One region of the Variovorax defluvii genome, then DNA from elsewhere that is predicted to be linked to it. Evidence: predicted binding sites of a transcription regulator. Region 1 holds the regulator's gene; the other holds the start of a gene.
The links. The regulator sigma-54, encoded in region 1, starts transcription at its own class of promoters, with help from an activator protein. The targets are predictions, from matches to a motif close to TGGCANGNAANCTGCTTT.

Region 1 (7,701 bases):
GCCGCACAGGAGAACCATTCGCATGAAACGTCGTGACTTTTCGCTGGCAGCCACCTCGCTGGGCCTGCTTCCCCTCATCTCCCCGGCGCAGGCCCAGGGCCAGGCGCCCAAGGCCGGCAGCGACTACGCGGTGCTCGACAAGCGCGCGCCGGTCGACGCACCGGCCGGCAAGGTCGAGGTGATCGAGTTCTTCTGGTACAGCTGCCCGCACTGCAATGCCTTCGAGCCCACGCTCGAGGGCTGGGCCCGCAAGCTGCCGGCGCATGTGGCCTTCCGGCGCGTGCCGGTCGCCTTCCAGGCCAGCTTCCAGCCGCAGCAGAAGCTGTACTACGCGCTCGAAGCCATGGGCAAGGTGGACGAATACCAGCGCCGCGTGTTCAACGCCATCCACCAGCAGCGCCAGAACCTCTCGGGCGATCAGCAGATCATCGATTGGGCCGCGGCCAACGGCCTGGACAAGGACAAGTTCACCGAGCAGTACAAGTCCTTCAGCGTCGCCAGCAAGATCCAGCGCGCCAAGCAACTGCAGGATGCCTACCAGGTGGCCGGCGTGCCCTCGCTGGGCATTGCCGGGCGCTGGTACGTGGACGGCGAGATGGCGCGCAGCATGGAGCGAGCACTTCAGATCACCGACTACCTGGTCGGCGAAGCGCGCAAGAGCGCCTGAGGCACCGCCTCCCTCGCCCATGCCCCCCAAGCCCGCCTCGGCGGGCTTTTTCGTCCGGGCACCGAAGTCCGGCTCCATGAGCCCGCATACAATCCGCGAGCAAGTTTCGTGCCTTTATGACTTCGTTACCATTCATCACGATTTCCCCGCGCCGGGCCCGTGCCTTCGCATTGGTTCTGGCGCTGGCCGCCCTGGCGCCCCTGGCCCAGGCCGAGAAGGCGGACCGCACCAAGCCGATGAACATCGAGGCCGACGCCATGCGCTACGACGACCTCAAGCAGACCAGCGTCTTCACGGGCAATGTGGTGGTGACCAAGGGCACGATCATCATCCGCGGTGCCCGCATCGATGTGCGGCAGGATCCGGAGGGCTACCAGTACGGCGTGGTCACCGCCGCGCCCGGCAAGCTGGCCTACTACAAGCAGAAGCGCGACGCCGGCACCGACGAGTGGATCGAGGGCGAGTCGGAAGTCATCGAGTACGACAGCCGCGCCGACAACGTGAAGTTCATCCGCCGCGCCGTCATGCGCCGCCTCTACGGCGCCACCGTCAACGACGAGAGCAGCGGTTCGCTGATCGTGTACGACCAGAGCAACGACACTTTCAGCGTCAACGGCTCCTCGCTGCCGCCCAATGCGGGCGTGGCGGCGCCGGCGGGCGGGCGGGTGCGTGCGATCCTGACGCCCAAATCGGCGGCCCCGCCTGCCGCGGCGCCCGCGACGCCGGCAAGCCCGTCGACGCCGGCTTCCGGCCCGGGCCTGCGCTCGAGCACCACCCTCGGCGGGGAAGCGCGGCAGTGAGGCAGGACGTGGCCATGGTCAAGGGCGACACCGCCGCGTCCGGCAGCCGCCTGGAGGCGCGCGGCCTGCAGAAGAGCTACGGCAGCCGCAAGGTGGTCAAAGACGTCTCCCTGGCCGTCGACAAGGGCGAAGTGGTCGGCCTGCTGGGCCCCAACGGTGCCGGCAAGACCACCTCCTTCTACATGATCGTCGGGCTGGTGCGCGCCGACGCCGGCGAGATCAGCATCGACGGCGAGCCTATCGCCCACATGCCCATCCACCGCCGCTCGCGCATGGGCCTGAGCTATCTCCCGCAGGAGGCCTCGATCTTCCGCAAGCTCACGGTCGAGGAGAACGTGCGCGCCGTGCTCGAATTGCAGCGCGAGCCCAACGGCGACGGCCGGCCCCGCCCGCTGGCCAAGGCGCGCATCGAGGAGCGCCTGAGCGAGCTGCTGCACGACCTGCGCGTGGACCATCTGCGCGACTCGCCGGCGCTGGCGCTGTCGGGCGGCGAGCGCCGCCGCGTCGAGATCGCGCGGGCGCTGGCCACGCAGCCGCGCTTCATCCTGCTGGACGAGCCCTTTGCCGGCATCGACCCCATCGCCGTGATCGAGATCCAGCGGATCATCAATTTCCTGAAGGAGCGCGGCATCGGCGTGCTCATCACCGACCACAACGTGCGCGAGACGCTGGGCATCTGCGATCACGCCTTCATCATCAGCGACGGGCATGTGCTGGCACAAGGCACGCCATCGGAGATCGTCGACAACGCCGAGGTACGGCGCGTCTACCTGGGCGAGCATTTCCGGATGTAGAGGTCGCCGCCATGAAGCAAGGGCTCTCGCTGCGCGTTTCGCAGCACCTCGCGCTCACGCCCCAGCTGCAGCAGTCGATCCGGCTGCTGCAGCTCTCCACGCTCGAACTGAGCCAGGAAGTCGAGCAGATGCTCGACGAAAACCCTTTCCTCGAACGCACCATCGACGAGGCGCCGCGCGAAGAATTCGGCCTGGAGGTTGCCGACGTCCCGGTGCGCGAGGACGACCGCCAGTTCGAGGCCGAGGCCGAGGCCGAGTTCACGCCCGGCGCGGTTTCTTCGGTGGCGGAAAGCGCCGCCGCGGCCGGCGAAGGCGAGCCCGCGCCTGCCGCCGAGGGACCCGACAGCGAACCCGGCTGGGACGGCGACGGCACCGTCGACTTTGCGCCGGACGACAGCGAGTGGGGGGGCGACGCCCCCGCGCGCAACAGCGGCAGCCAGGGTGACGACGAGCGCCCCGATGCCACCGAGCTGGCCAGCAGCCACGAGTCGCTGCAGTCCTTCCTGCACCGCCAGGCGCTGGCCTTGCGCCTCGAAGAGAACGACCGCGCCGCGCTGCGCTTCCTGATCGAGTCGCTCAACGATGACGGCTACCTGGAAGACTCCCTCCCGGCCCTGGCCTCGGGCCTGGCCGGCGACGACAACGACCAGTTCGACCAGCTGGTGCACCACTTCCAGGTTGCGCTGGGCCTGCTGCAGAGCCTGGAGCCGGCCGGCGTCGGCGCGCGCAGCCTGGCGGAGTGCCTCACGATCCAGCTGCGCGCGCTGCAGGACGAGGACGAGACCGAAGAAGAGGCTCAGGTGCGCCGCACCGCCCTGGCCATCTGCAAGCAGCCGATGGAACTGCTCGCCAAGCGTGACTTCAAGCGCCTGGCCACCCTCACGCGCAGCAACGAGGAAGAAGTGCGCGCCGCCCTGCAGCTCATCGCCCGGCTCGAGCCCAAGCCCGGACGCCGCTTCGTCGATGTGGAGCGCAACGTGATCGTCCCGGATGTGATCGTCACCCGCGTGGGCCAGGGCAGCAACGTGAAGTTCCGTGTCTCGCTCAACCCGGAGGTCATGCCGCGGCTGCGCGTGCACGACATCTACGCCGGCGCGCTGAAGTCGCACAAGGGCGAGGGCAGCCAGGCGCTGTCGCAGCGGCTGCAGGAGGCGCGCTGGTTCATCAAGAACATCCAGCAACGCTTCGACACCATCCTGCGCGTCTCCAACGCCATCGTGGAGCGGCAGAAGAACTACTTCGTCCACGGCGAGCTGGCCATGCGGCCGCTGGTGCTGCGCGAGATCGCCGACGAGCTGGGCCTGCACGAATCCACCATCAGCCGCGTGACCACCGCCAAGTACATGGCCACGCCCTATGGCACCGTCGAGCTCAAGTACTTCTTCGGCTCGGCCCTGGGCACCGAGACCGGCGGCAATGCCTCCAGCACCGCGGTGCGGGCGCTGATCAAGCAGTTCGTCAGTGCCGAGGATGCCAGGAAGCCGCTGTCCGACAGCCAGGTCTCCGAGATGCTGAAGGAGCAGGGCATCGAGTGCGCGCGCCGCACCGTGGCCAAGTACCGCGAGGCGCTGCGCATCGCGCCCGCCAACCTGCGCAAGGCTCTGTAGCGATGGGGGCCCGTCCAGGTCCGTGGCTGCAGTGGATGCGTCTGGGCCTGGCCCTGATGTCGGTGCTCTTCTTCGCCGGCGGCTGCGCCACGCTGCCCGCCGAGTTCGAGCGCACGCCTTCCAAGGCCTTGCCGGCGTCCGCCGACACGCCCTTGGGCCGCATCGCGCAGTCCTCGCAGCCCGACCCCGACCTCAGCGGCTTCCGCCTGATGCCCGGCGGCGACTTCGCGCTCCACACGCGCCTGGAGCTGGCGCGCCGGGCGCAGCGCACGCTGGACGTGCAGTACTACCAGATCTACAACGACGAGACGGGCCGCTACTTCCTGCGCACCCTGCGCGATGCCGCCCTGCGAGGCGTGCGCGTGCGCCTCTTGATGGACGACCTCTACACCTCGGGCGAGGACGAACTCCTGCTCGCGCTGGCCGCCACGCCCAACCTGGAGCTGCGCCTCTTCAATCCCTTCCCGGCCGGCCGCGGCAGCATGCTCGGGCGCTTCTCCGCGTCGCTGTTCGACTTCACCCGCGTCAACCGGCGCATGCACAACAAGCTCTTCATCGCCGACGGCGCGATGGCGGTGGCCGGCGGGCGCAACATAGGCAACGAGTACTTCAGGCAGACGGCCGGCGCCAACTTCATCGACCTCGACACCTTCGTGGCCGGCGCTTTGATCCCGCGCCTGGCCAGCCTGTTCGACCAGTACTGGAACAGCGAGCACGTGCGGCCCATCGAGACGGTGGTCGCCACCGCCGTGCCGCGCGAGCAGCGGCAGCGCCGCTTCGAGGAGCTCACGGGCCCCGCCACCACGCCCGCGCCGCGACCTTTGGCGCCCAACGACCTGCTGGGCTACAGCCCGATCGTGGAGGACCTCAAGGCCGGCAAGCTGGACCTCATCTGGACGCGCGCCGAGGCCTACGCGGACTCGCCGGACCGCGTGATCGGAAGGCAGGCGAACTACGGCGGCATCCCGCTGCTGGACGTCGACAGCGTCCGCTACAACGTGATCGAGCAGATCCGCCGCGGCCGCTCCGACGTGACCATCGTCTCGCCCTACCTGATCCCCGGCAAGGGCGGGCTGGAGGCCATGCGCGAGGTGCGCGGGCGCGGCATGAAGATCAGCGTGGTCACCAACTCCCTGGCTGCCACCGACGAACCGGTGGTCCACACCGGCTACCGGCGCTACCGGCCCGACATGCTCCGGCTCGGTGCCGAGATTCACGAGCTGAGCTCGCAGCGCACCCGCCGCAGCGTGCGCCTGGGCCTGTTCGGCACCCAGGTCGGGCGGCTGCACGCCAAGTCGGCCGTGATCGACGGCCGGGTCCTCTTCGTCGGCTCGATGAACTTCGATCCGCGCTCGGACGTGCACAACACCGAGATCGGCCTGATCATCTTCAGCCGCGAGATGGCGCAGCAGGTGCTCAAGCTGATCGACGTCCTCAAGCAGCAGGGCGCCTACCGGGTGCGCTTCGCGCCGGGCACCGAGCGCATCGAATGGGTGAGCGACGAGGGCGGCGAGGAGCAGGTGCTGACCAGCGAACCGGATTCGACACTGTGGGACCGGCTGATGCTGGAGCTCATCGCGCCGCTCGCGCCGGAGAGCCTGCTCTGAAGGCGGAGGTGACCGCAGACGGCGACCGCCCCAGCGCAGTCGGGCCCAGGCCCTTCAGCTCCCGCCCGTGATGTTCACCGCCTCCACCTGCACCAGCAGGCGCACCCGGTCCTCGAAGCCGAAGGGAATGCCCCAGGTGATGCCCCAGTCGCTGCGCGCCACCGTCGTCTCGAAGTCGCCGCCGCAGACCTGGCGCTTGATCAGCGGGCTCATGTAGCAGCCGAAGCGGTTGGCCTTGAGTTTGATGGGCCTGGTCTTGCCCATCAGCGTGAGCGCGCCTTCGACCTCGGTGACCTTGTCGCCGCTGAAGTCGATCTTGTCGGCCACGAAGCGCGCCAGCGGAAACTCCGCGACGTTGAAGAAGTCCTTGCTCAGCACGTGGCGGTTGAGCAGGTCCACGCCGGTGTTGATGGAGCTGATGTCCATCGTGATGTCGATCTTGCCGCCCTGGCCGCTGCCGTCGATCTTGATGGTGCCGTCCTTGGTGCTGAATCGGCCGCGGTTGGTGGTGGTGCCGTAGTGGCCCATCTCGTACATCACGAAGGTATGGGTCGGGTCGACCACGTAGCTGGCGCCCTTGACCGGCCCGCCCGCGGGCTCGGCAGCCATCTCGGGCGCGGTCTGCGCGAGGGACAGGGATGCGGCGGCCGCGAGCGCCGCGGCGGCAACGAGCTTGATCATCGAGGCGGACTTGGACATGGCAGTGGATGCGTGCATGGCGAAATTCAAAGGGGCCGCAGCCCGGTCATGACCAGCTTGAAGCGCACCTGCACTTCGTCGCCGACCATCGAGGTATCGGTCCATTCGCCGTCGCCGACCTTGAAGGCCAGGCGCTGGATCGTAAAGCTTCCGGTGGCGGTCGAGCGGTCCGCCGATTGCGTGATCGCCACCGGCACCACGAGTTCCTGGGCGTGGCCCTTGAGGGTCAGGCGGCCGGCGACCTCGAAGCGCCCGCCGCCGAGGCTCCTGATCGCGCTGGACTGAAAGCTCGCCTTCGGGAAGCGCGCCGTGTCGAACCATGGCGCCTTGGGCAGCTCGGCATCGGTCTGCGGCACGCCCAGCGTCGCGCTGGCCATGTCGATCTGCAGCGCCACCGTGCCGCCTTCGGGCTTCTTCGGGTCGAAGGCGATCTGGGCATCGAACTTCCGGAACTCGCCCTCCACCGGCACGCCCATCTGCTTGGTCACGAAGGCGATCTGCCCCTGGCCCGGCACGAGCCTGGCCATCGGCTCGGGCCCGGCGGCGCTCGCGGCCCCTGCGGCGGCGAGAAGGGCGACAACACACAGCGCGCGCCATGCGGTGCGGAGAAGGCTCATCGGCGATGTCCCTGGTGCGAGAGCGGCCACATGCGGTCCATCAGGCCGTCGTGGTCCACGAAGTGATGCTTGAGCGCCGCGGCGGCATGCAGCAGGGCCACGGCCGCCAGTGTGAAAGCGCTGCCTTGGTGCAGCGGCTTGAGCACCGCCTCGGCGAATTCCTTGTCGACCGGCACGAAATCCGGCAGTTGCACCAGGCCCAGCCAGACGATCGGAAAGCCCAGGGCCGAGCTGTAGGCCCAGCCGGCCAGCGGCACCGCGAAGAACAGAACGTACAGCAGCAGGTGCGTGCCGCGGTGGGCCACCAGCTGCCAGCCCGGCATGGCCTCCACGATGCAGGCCGGCAGCGGCGGCGGCGGATGCGACAGCCGCCACAGCAGCCGCAGCGCGGTCAGGCCCAGGATGGTGATGCCTGCCCACTTGTGCCAGTTGAAGAGCTTCAGGCGCATCGGCGAGAAGGGCAGGCCCGACATGTAGAGCCCGAGGCTGAAGGAGCTGACGATCATCAGCGCCAGCAGCCAATGCAGCGTCATCGCGACCCCGCCATAGCGCCGTGCCGCGACCCGCGGGGCGGGAACGGCCTCGGATTTCGGCAGCTCGGCGGACATGGCCGGAGCATAAGGCCACACCGCCAATCTGGAAGAGAAGCGCGACGCAGAACGTTCCGCCTTCGCTTGTTCGCGAAGGCGCCACTCCCCGGTGCCGCAAGCTGCGCCACCCGACATGGACCTGCATGGGATACTGCCCGGCCATCCCCATGAACGAGCTGTCCCTTTTCCTTCCCTGCGCCGCCGGCGTCGAAGACTTACTCGCCCAGGAGGTGCATGCGCTGACCGGCCGTGCCGGCCAGGACCTGCTCAGCCTGCGCGGCGGCGTGCGCGTGCGCGCCGACTGGCGCGAGGCGCTGCGG
Region 2 (7,701 bases), on a different contig from region 1:
GGTCCTTGATCGAGTCCGGCACACCCGGACCATTGTCGATGACATGCAATTCCAGTGCCAGTCGGTACCACTGCTTGTTGAATATCACCTGACGCGCGACGCGGGTCCTGAGCGTGATGCGGGCATCGCCCGCGGCGCGGCGCTCGGCGAGGGCCTGCGCCGCGTTGTGAACGATGTTGAGCGTGGCCTGGATGAGCTGCTCACGATCGCCGCGGAACTCGGGGATCGACACGTCGAAGTCGCGTTCGATATGCAAGTCGCGCGGAAACTCGGCAAGGATGACCGAGCGAACGCGTTCGCACACCTCGTGGATGTTGACGTCGCCCACCACGTGCGGACGGCGGTGCGGCGCGAGCAGGCGATCGACCAGCGTCTGAAGGCGATCGGCCTCGTGGATGATGACCTGCGTGTACTCGATCTGGTCGCGTGATTCGACCTCCATCTGCAGCAACTGCGCCGCGCCCCGGATGCCGCCGAGCGGATTCTTGATCTCATGCGCGAGGTTGCGGATCAGTTCCTTGTTGGCTTGCGCCTGGTCCAGCAGACGCTCCTCGCGGTCCTGCTTGACCTGCTGTTCGAGCGGCGACATCTCGATGACGAGTTCGCCGGCCTTGTCGCCCTGCGCGAGCGTGACCTGCACCGGCATCAGCTCGTGGTTGACGCGGCGCAGAAAGGCTTCGTAGCGAAGAGTGGCGAAGTCGTTGCTGCGCGCGCCGTCGATGGCCGTGCGCAACACCTGGGGCTCCTGAAAGCAGGCGCCGAACTGGGAGCCTTCGAGCGTGCGGCGCGAGGTGCCGAGCGCATCCTCGAGGCTGGCGTTGGCGAACAGCACCGAGCCATCGGTGCGCACGACCGCGATCAGCGTGGAGAGAAGGTCGAAGGCCTGGAAGCGCTTGGCGGCGGCTTTGCCGAAAGCCATCAGCGCGGGGCCGGCAAGCGGCCGATCTCGCGGCGGATGCCTGCGATGTCGCTCTCGTTGCGGGCGATCTCGGCCTTCATTTCGGCGACGCGGTCCAGGTACTTCTGGTAGTTGCGGGCCTCGCTGCCCTGCTTTTCCGGCTCGCCGTTGTTGTATTCCTTGAGCAACTGGGCCTGGCGCTCCTCCGCCTTCTTGAGTTCGGCCTCGAGCACGGTGCGGGCCTCGCCATCGCGGGCACGCTGGTCGGCGCTCTCGACGCGCGGGGTGCCGGCGGGCGCCCGGACCGTGGAACTGCTGGCAGCGGCTGCCGCAGCGACCGGCCGGCTGCCCTGGACCACGGTGACGTTGCCGCCTTCCATGACCTTGCAGCCGCGCTGCTGGGCCAGGGCCGCATTGTTGGTGTATTCGTTGCCGCAGCGCCAGACGCGCTCCTGCGCCTGGGCCTGCATGGGCACACCGGCCGCTGCCGCGGCGGCCAGCAGGAGAGCGAAAGAGGTCTTCATATCGTCGAGTGCAAAGTGGGCAGCGAACCGGCATTTTCGTGCAATTCGATGCCATCGCCATGCGGGTGGTCGCGCCCATGAAAAAAGGACGGCAAGCCGTCCTTTTCTCACGCGGATCGCCCCGGCGGGGGCGATCACCTTACAGCGAGTAGTACATGTCGAACTCAACCGGGTGCGCAGCCATGCGGAAGCGCGTGACTTCCTGCATCTTCAGGTCGATGTAGGCGTCGATGTAGGCATCGGTGAACACGCCGCCCTTGGTCAGGAAGGCACGGTCCTTGTCGAGGTACTCGAGCGCCTGGTCGAGGCTGTGGCAGACGGTCGGGATCAGCGCGTCCTCTTCCGGCGGGAGGTGGTAGAGGTCCTTGCTGGCGGCTTCGCCCGGATGGATCTTGTTCTCCACGCCGTCCAGGCCGGCCATGAGCATGGCGGCGAAGCCGAGGTAGGGGTTCATCATCGGATCGGGGAAGCGCGCCTCGACACGGCGGCCCTTCGGGTTGGCCACGAAGGGGATGCGGATCGAAGCCGAGCGGTTCTTGGCCGAGTAGGCCAGCTTGACCGGCGCTTCGAAGCCGGGCACCAGGCGCTTGTAGCTGTTGGTGCCGGGGTTCGTGATGGCGTTGAGCGCACGGGCGTGCTTGATGATGCCGCCGATGTAGTGCAGTGCGAAATCGCTGAGCCCGGCGTAGCCGTCGCCTGCGAACAGGTTCTTGCCGTCCTTCCAGACCGACTGGTGCACGTGCATGCCGGAGCCGTTGTCGCCCACGATGGGCTTGGGCATGAAGGTCGCGGTCTTGCCGTAGGCGTGAGCCACGTTGTGGATCACGTATTTCTGCAGCTGGACCCAGTCGGCGCGCTGGATCAGCGTGCTGAACTTGGTGCCGAGTTCCATCTGGCCGGCATTGGCGACTTCGTGGTGATGCACCTCGACCGGAATGCCCAGCGACTCGAGCACCAGGCACATTTCGGAGCGCATGTCCTGGAAGCTGTCGACCGGCGGAACCGGGAAGTAGCCGCCCTTGACCGCCGGGCGGTGGCCCGTGTTGCCGTGCTCGAATTCCTTGCCGGTGTTCCACGATGCTTCTTCGGACTCGATCTTGACGAAGCAGCCGGACATGTCGTTCTGCCAGCGCACGCCGTCGAAGACGAAGAACTCGGGCTCCGGTCCGAAGTAGGCGGTATCGCCCAGGCCGGAAGCCTTCATGTAGGCCTCTGCGCGCTTGGCCAGCGAGCGCGGGTCGCGCTCATAGGGCTTGCCGTCGGTGGGGTCGACCACGTCGCAGGTCAGGATCAGGGTGGTTTCTTCGAAGAAGGGGTCGATGTTGGCCGTGTTCGGATCGGGCATCAGCAGCATGTCCGAGGCCTCGATGCCCTTCCAACCGGCGATCGAGGAGCCGTCGAAGGCATGGCCGTCGTTGAACTTGCCCTCGTCGAAGTGCGAGACCGGCACGGTCACGTGCTGCTCCTTGCCGCGGGTGTCGGTGAATCGAAAGTCGACGAACTTGACCTCGTTTTCCTTGACGAGCTTGAGTACATCGGCGACGGTCTTAGCCATCAGGCTTCTCCTTGGATCGGTAGTGGTTGGAAATACAGCGCAATCGAGAATGCAGGTTCTATGCCATTGTGGAGGGCATCGGGAGCGGTTCAGCCCCTTCTTGGGACCCCAAAAGCAGGCGATTTGTAACCAAACTGGTGCGCGTCGAGTCAGCGCACCAATTCAGGGCCGAGTCGCACACCAAAGGCGTGCAACCCTTCGAGGAGCTGCGCATAGGCCGCGTCAACCCGAGCACCATCGCCCTTGACGCCCAGTTCGATGTGCCGGCCATGCTCAGGATGGTCGACGCTGGGCAGGCTGAAGACCCGGATCCCGGGATGCGCGCGCTCGACGGACTCCATCAGCGGCGTGAGGGTGGCCTCCATGGACCCGAATACCACCACCGATTTTTCGACCGAGCGGCCTTGCTCGAACAGGTGGCCGTATTGCTCGTCGAGCACCGACTCGATCATCGGCCAGGCCATGACGGGAAAGCCCGGCACGAAATGCACGTCGGCCACGCTGAAGCCGGGGATCTTGTTATAGGGATTGCGGATGATCCGGGCGCCCAGCGGAAACACGCCCATGTTCAGGCGATGCACGTTGTCGGGCCGGTCGGGATCATAGGGGATGCCCTGCTCGCGCGCCGTGTCCTGCATGCGCTCGCGGATCAGGACCTCGGCCTCCGGATGCAGGGCGAGCGGCACGCCCAGCGCAGCAGCTGCGCACTGGCGCGTGTGATCGTCAGGCGTGGCGCCGATGCCGCCGGTGGAAAAAACGACGTCTCCCGAGGCAAAGGCGCGCCCCAGCGCGGCAGTGACGCGTACGGGCTCGTCGCCCACGTACTCGGCCCAGGCCAGTTGCAGCCCGCGCGCCGCGAGCAGCTCGATCATCTTGGGCATGTGCTTGTCGGCCCGCTTGCCGGAGAGAATTTCGTCGCCGACGACGATGAGGCCGAACGAACGGGTCATGGAGCCCCCCATTGGGTTGCGACGGCACGGGCATCCGCCGACTCGGCCGCCGAGGTGGAAATGGCCGCCGCGGCACGCTGCGCCCGGAGCTGCGCCAGGGCATCCAGGCAGTAGTGGGCGAACCACAGGCTGGAGAAGGCGAACACCAGGGTGTAAATCCAGATCGCGAGCGGCGCCAGCACGAGGAAGGCAGCGGCAAAGACGAGCCCCGATGCCCAGACGATGCTGGGCGCGGCGCCCAGGTAGCCACACAGCACGCCGATGCCGAGCAGCGGCAGACGATGGGCACGCAGCAAGGCCGCGCGCTCCTCGGGATTGGCATGCTCGGACAAGGCATCGAAGCTCATCACCCGGTAGGTGAGCCAGCCCCAGATCAGGGGCGGCAGCACCAGCACCAGCGGCGGTATCAGCCACAGCGGCATCGAGACCACCAGCGCAAGCAGCGCCAGCAGGGTGAGGCCAAGCGAACGTAACAGGCTGCCGAGGAAGGAGGCACCCTTCTTCTGCTCCAGCGAAGGGAAGCGTCGCTCGGCCACGAGCCGCGTGAGCGCCGGCGCCATCAAGCCGGAAACGACCAGCAACGACACCACCACGATCAAGGGCGTGGCTGCCACCACCACCACCATCGGCGCCACCACCGCCGTGACATCGCTGGAAAACAGGCGACCGAGCCAGGCCCAGAAGCTGGCGATCAGCGGCCAGGCGTCGAGCGCATCGCGCGTCCAGGCCACGGTGGCATCCCAGTAGAAGTAGCCGAACAGCGCCGCCAGCACGACCATCAGCCCCAGCGGCAAGAAGGACAGCACGATCACCCGGGGGTGCATGCAGTAGGCGGCCGATCGCCAGAAGGAGTCGAGGAGGAGTCGCATGGGACGCCGAGGATAACGCCAGCGCGTGACCCTGGACTCAGGCCCGACCGAGCATGCGCTTCAGGCCCAGCCACTGCTGCGCCCAAAAGCCGCGGCCGTAGTCGCGCAGGCGTCCGCTGGCATCGGGCTCGACCTGGTCCCGGATGCCGGTCGGATCGAAGCGATGCTGGAAGTCGACGGTGCGAAAAAGCATATCCCACCAGGGCAGCAGCACGCCGAAGTTGTGGCCGCCCAGCGTGCGCGGACCATGGGACTCGTGCCCGATGCCGATGCTGTGGTGCAAACGATGGAAGCGCGGGCTGATCCACAGCCGCTCGCCGATGGCGCCGAAGTGCAAGCGCAAGTTGGCGTGCTGCAGGCTCTCGCTGAGCTGGGTGAAGGCCACGATGGCGATGAACTGTCCGGGCGCCACGCCGATCAACTGGGCGACGACCACGATGATGGTGTCGTGGATGACGTCGTCGAGCAGGTGGTTGCGGTTGTCGCTCCACATGGTCATCTGGCGCTGCGAATGGTGCAGGGAGTGGAGCGCCCACCACCAATTGAAGCGGTGCTGCGCGCGGTGGATGAGGTACTCGACGAAATCCAGCACCACGAGGTAGATGAGCAAAGCGACCCAGGGCACGTCGGTCACGCCCGGCCAGATCTGGTCCAGGTGCCAGGAGCCCCAGCCGGCCGACCGCACGGCGCCGAGCGCTTCGTCGAACAGCGGATCGAGCGCGAAGAACATGGCCAGGCGGAACAGGCCCAGCCGGTGGATCAGGGTGTAGAGGATGTCGACCCGAACGGCGCGGCGGTCCGTCACCGGTTCGACCGGCCACCAGCGCTGCAGCGGGCCGATGACGACCACCAGGACCGCGATCTGGATCAGGCCGACCAGCAGCCAGCCGGTCGCGTCGAACGCGTCTTCGACCCAGCCCCCCAAGCCGACGCCATAGACCAGGGGTTGCACGGCAGCCTCGAACAGCCACTGCTGCGCGTCGGCGAAGAGCTCCGTCAGCCAGTCCATCGGCACACCTTGCACGGCTCAGGAATGCGACGCGATCCAGTCGCGGTACGCCGGATGCTGGCGCAGCGTCTGGAAGCAGAAGCCGCGGGCCTTGAGGCCCACGATAAGCGGCTCCAGCACGGCCGGCGCCCACGGGTCCTTGCGCGACCAGATGCCCAGGTGCGCCAGCAGGATGTCCCCGGGCCGAATGTGTTCCAGGGCCTGGGCAAGCAGCTTCTCGTTGCTGAACTTCTCGCTCGGCAATTCGTCGCCCAGGAAGCCGGCTGGCGACCAACCCACGTGGGCGTACCCGCAGCCCTTCGCGACGGCCAGCAGCCTCGCCGAAGTCTTGCCGCCGGGGGCTCTGAACAGCGGCAACGGCTTCTTGCCGGTGACGTGCTGCAGGCGCTCGGACGCCTTGGCGATGTTGGCGCAGTACTGGTCCGCATCCCAGGTGAACTGGCGGCCCGCGAAGGCGCCGGCCGACGGCTGGATGCGGAAGCGGGGCGCGGTCCCCTGGACGTCGCCGCGCCAGTACGCATGGTCGTAGGTGTGGGATGCGAACTCATGGCCTTCGGCCGCCCTCGCCTTCCACCAGGGCGCCCATTGGTTGTCCAGGCTGTCGCCTTCCGTCTGCGTGCGCTCGGCTGCCGCGAAGAAGGTGACGCGGACGTCCTGGCGCCGGAGAACCTCCGCGACCAGGGGGGCCACGCCCATGTGGCCGGTGTCGAAGGTCAGGTAGACAGGCTTGGCGCAGTTTGCCTCAGCCCAGGCCTCGGAGCCTGTCGCGAAGGCCGTGGCAAGGACAACGGCCAGTGCGCCGAGGCCCGTGCGGAAGGCCGTTCGCCGGCGGGTCGGCCGCGCGACACCAGGTGCCCGCCGCCAGAAGGAGAGCTCATCGTTTTGCATGGGCCAGGGTCCAGACACCGTGCGGCGAGCGCCCCACCGGGACCTGCTGCACCACCTTCCGGCCGTCCAGGTCGACCACGCTGAGCTTCCTGGCCCAGCGGGAGGTGACGAACAACATCTTGCCGTCGACCGACAGGTCCATGCAGTCCGGCCCGCCGGGCACCGGGTAGGTGTCGCTGACCCGCAGGGTCTGCAGGTCGATGCGGCTGATGCTGTTGGCCACGCGGTTGCTGACGAAGACGCTGCGGCCGTCGCCGCCCGCGCGGAAGGCATGGGCTCCCTTGCCGGTCGGGATCTTGCCTATCGCCTTGGGCTCGGCCGCGGCGACGTCGAACACCTGAACCCCATCGCTGCCGGTCAGGCCCACCAGCAGCGTCTTGCCGTCGTGGATGCCGAAAACGTCGGCGGGCATCGGCCCGGTGGGGGTGCGCCAGCGAATGCTCTGAGTGGGCAGGTCGATGGCCACCAACTCGTCGCTGTCCTGCATCGTGACATAGGCGGTGGTGCTCTTGCCGTCGATCCAGATGTGGCTGGGCGTCTTGCCGGAGGGAATGCGCTTGACCAGCTTGGGCTCCTTGCCTTCCCAGCGGTAGATGTCAACGTGGTTGAGGCGGTTGCCCGCGGTCACGAACCACTTCATGTCCGGGGAGAAGCGCAGGTGGTACGGATCGATGATGCCGTAGACCACCCGCTGGACCTCGGCCGTACGAGGGTTCAGGAAGGTGAGCGAATCGCCGGCGGAGTTGGCGACGATGAGCGACTGCTCGTCGGGCGTCAGGTAGAGGTGGTGCGGTTCCTTGCCCGTCGGGATGCGTTGTTTCTCCGTCCAGTGGACCGGATCGATCACGCTCACGGTCGCATCGAGCGAGTTGAGCACGAAGACCGGGGGCGGCTCGGCGGCCAGCGACGGCAGGAACGCGCAGGCAAACAAAAAGGCCGCGAGGCGGCCTGGTGCGGAGAACTTGAATCTCAAGGGAAAAGTTCCGAAGGAAGGCGTCGGATATTAAC

Region 2: glnA (type I glutamate--ammonia ligase) is a predicted target of sigma-54. The motif match lies at 3,026-3,043, and genes of this name have one in related genera.

What each region holds. Positions count from the first base shown of each region.
Region 1 is NZ_BAABGJ010000073.1:30,710-38,410, reverse strand. Features, by position in the region: gene ABEA07_RS19945 (thiol:disulfide interchange protein DsbA/DsbL) at 23-667, shown strand; gene lptA (lipopolysaccharide transport periplasmic protein LptA) at 784-1,467, shown strand; gene lptB (LPS export ABC transporter ATP-binding protein) at 1,482-2,261, shown strand; gene ABEA07_RS19930 (RNA polymerase factor sigma-54) at 2,273-3,868, shown strand; gene ABEA07_RS19925 (phospholipase D family protein) at 3,871-5,475, shown strand; gene ABEA07_RS19920 (YceI family protein) at 5,530-6,156, opposite strand; gene ABEA07_RS19915 (YceI family protein) at 6,201-6,791, opposite strand; gene ABEA07_RS19910 (cytochrome b) at 6,788-7,399, opposite strand; gene ABEA07_RS19905 (THUMP domain-containing class I SAM-dependent RNA methyltransferase) at 7,549-7,701, shown strand, end outside.
Region 2 is NZ_BAABGJ010000002.1:54,146-61,846, reverse strand. Features, by position in the region: gene glnL (nitrogen regulation protein NR(II)) at 1-919, opposite strand, end outside; gene ABEA07_RS01650 (hypothetical protein) at 919-1,422, opposite strand; gene glnA (type I glutamate--ammonia ligase) at 1,562-2,977, opposite strand; gene ABEA07_RS01640 (competence/damage-inducible protein A) at 3,127-3,927, opposite strand; gene ABEA07_RS01635 (EI24 domain-containing protein) at 3,924-4,796, opposite strand; gene ABEA07_RS01630 (sterol desaturase family protein) at 4,834-5,805, opposite strand; gene ABEA07_RS01625 (polysaccharide deacetylase family protein) at 5,824-6,693, opposite strand; gene ABEA07_RS01620 (YVTN family beta-propeller repeat protein) at 6,680-7,666, opposite strand.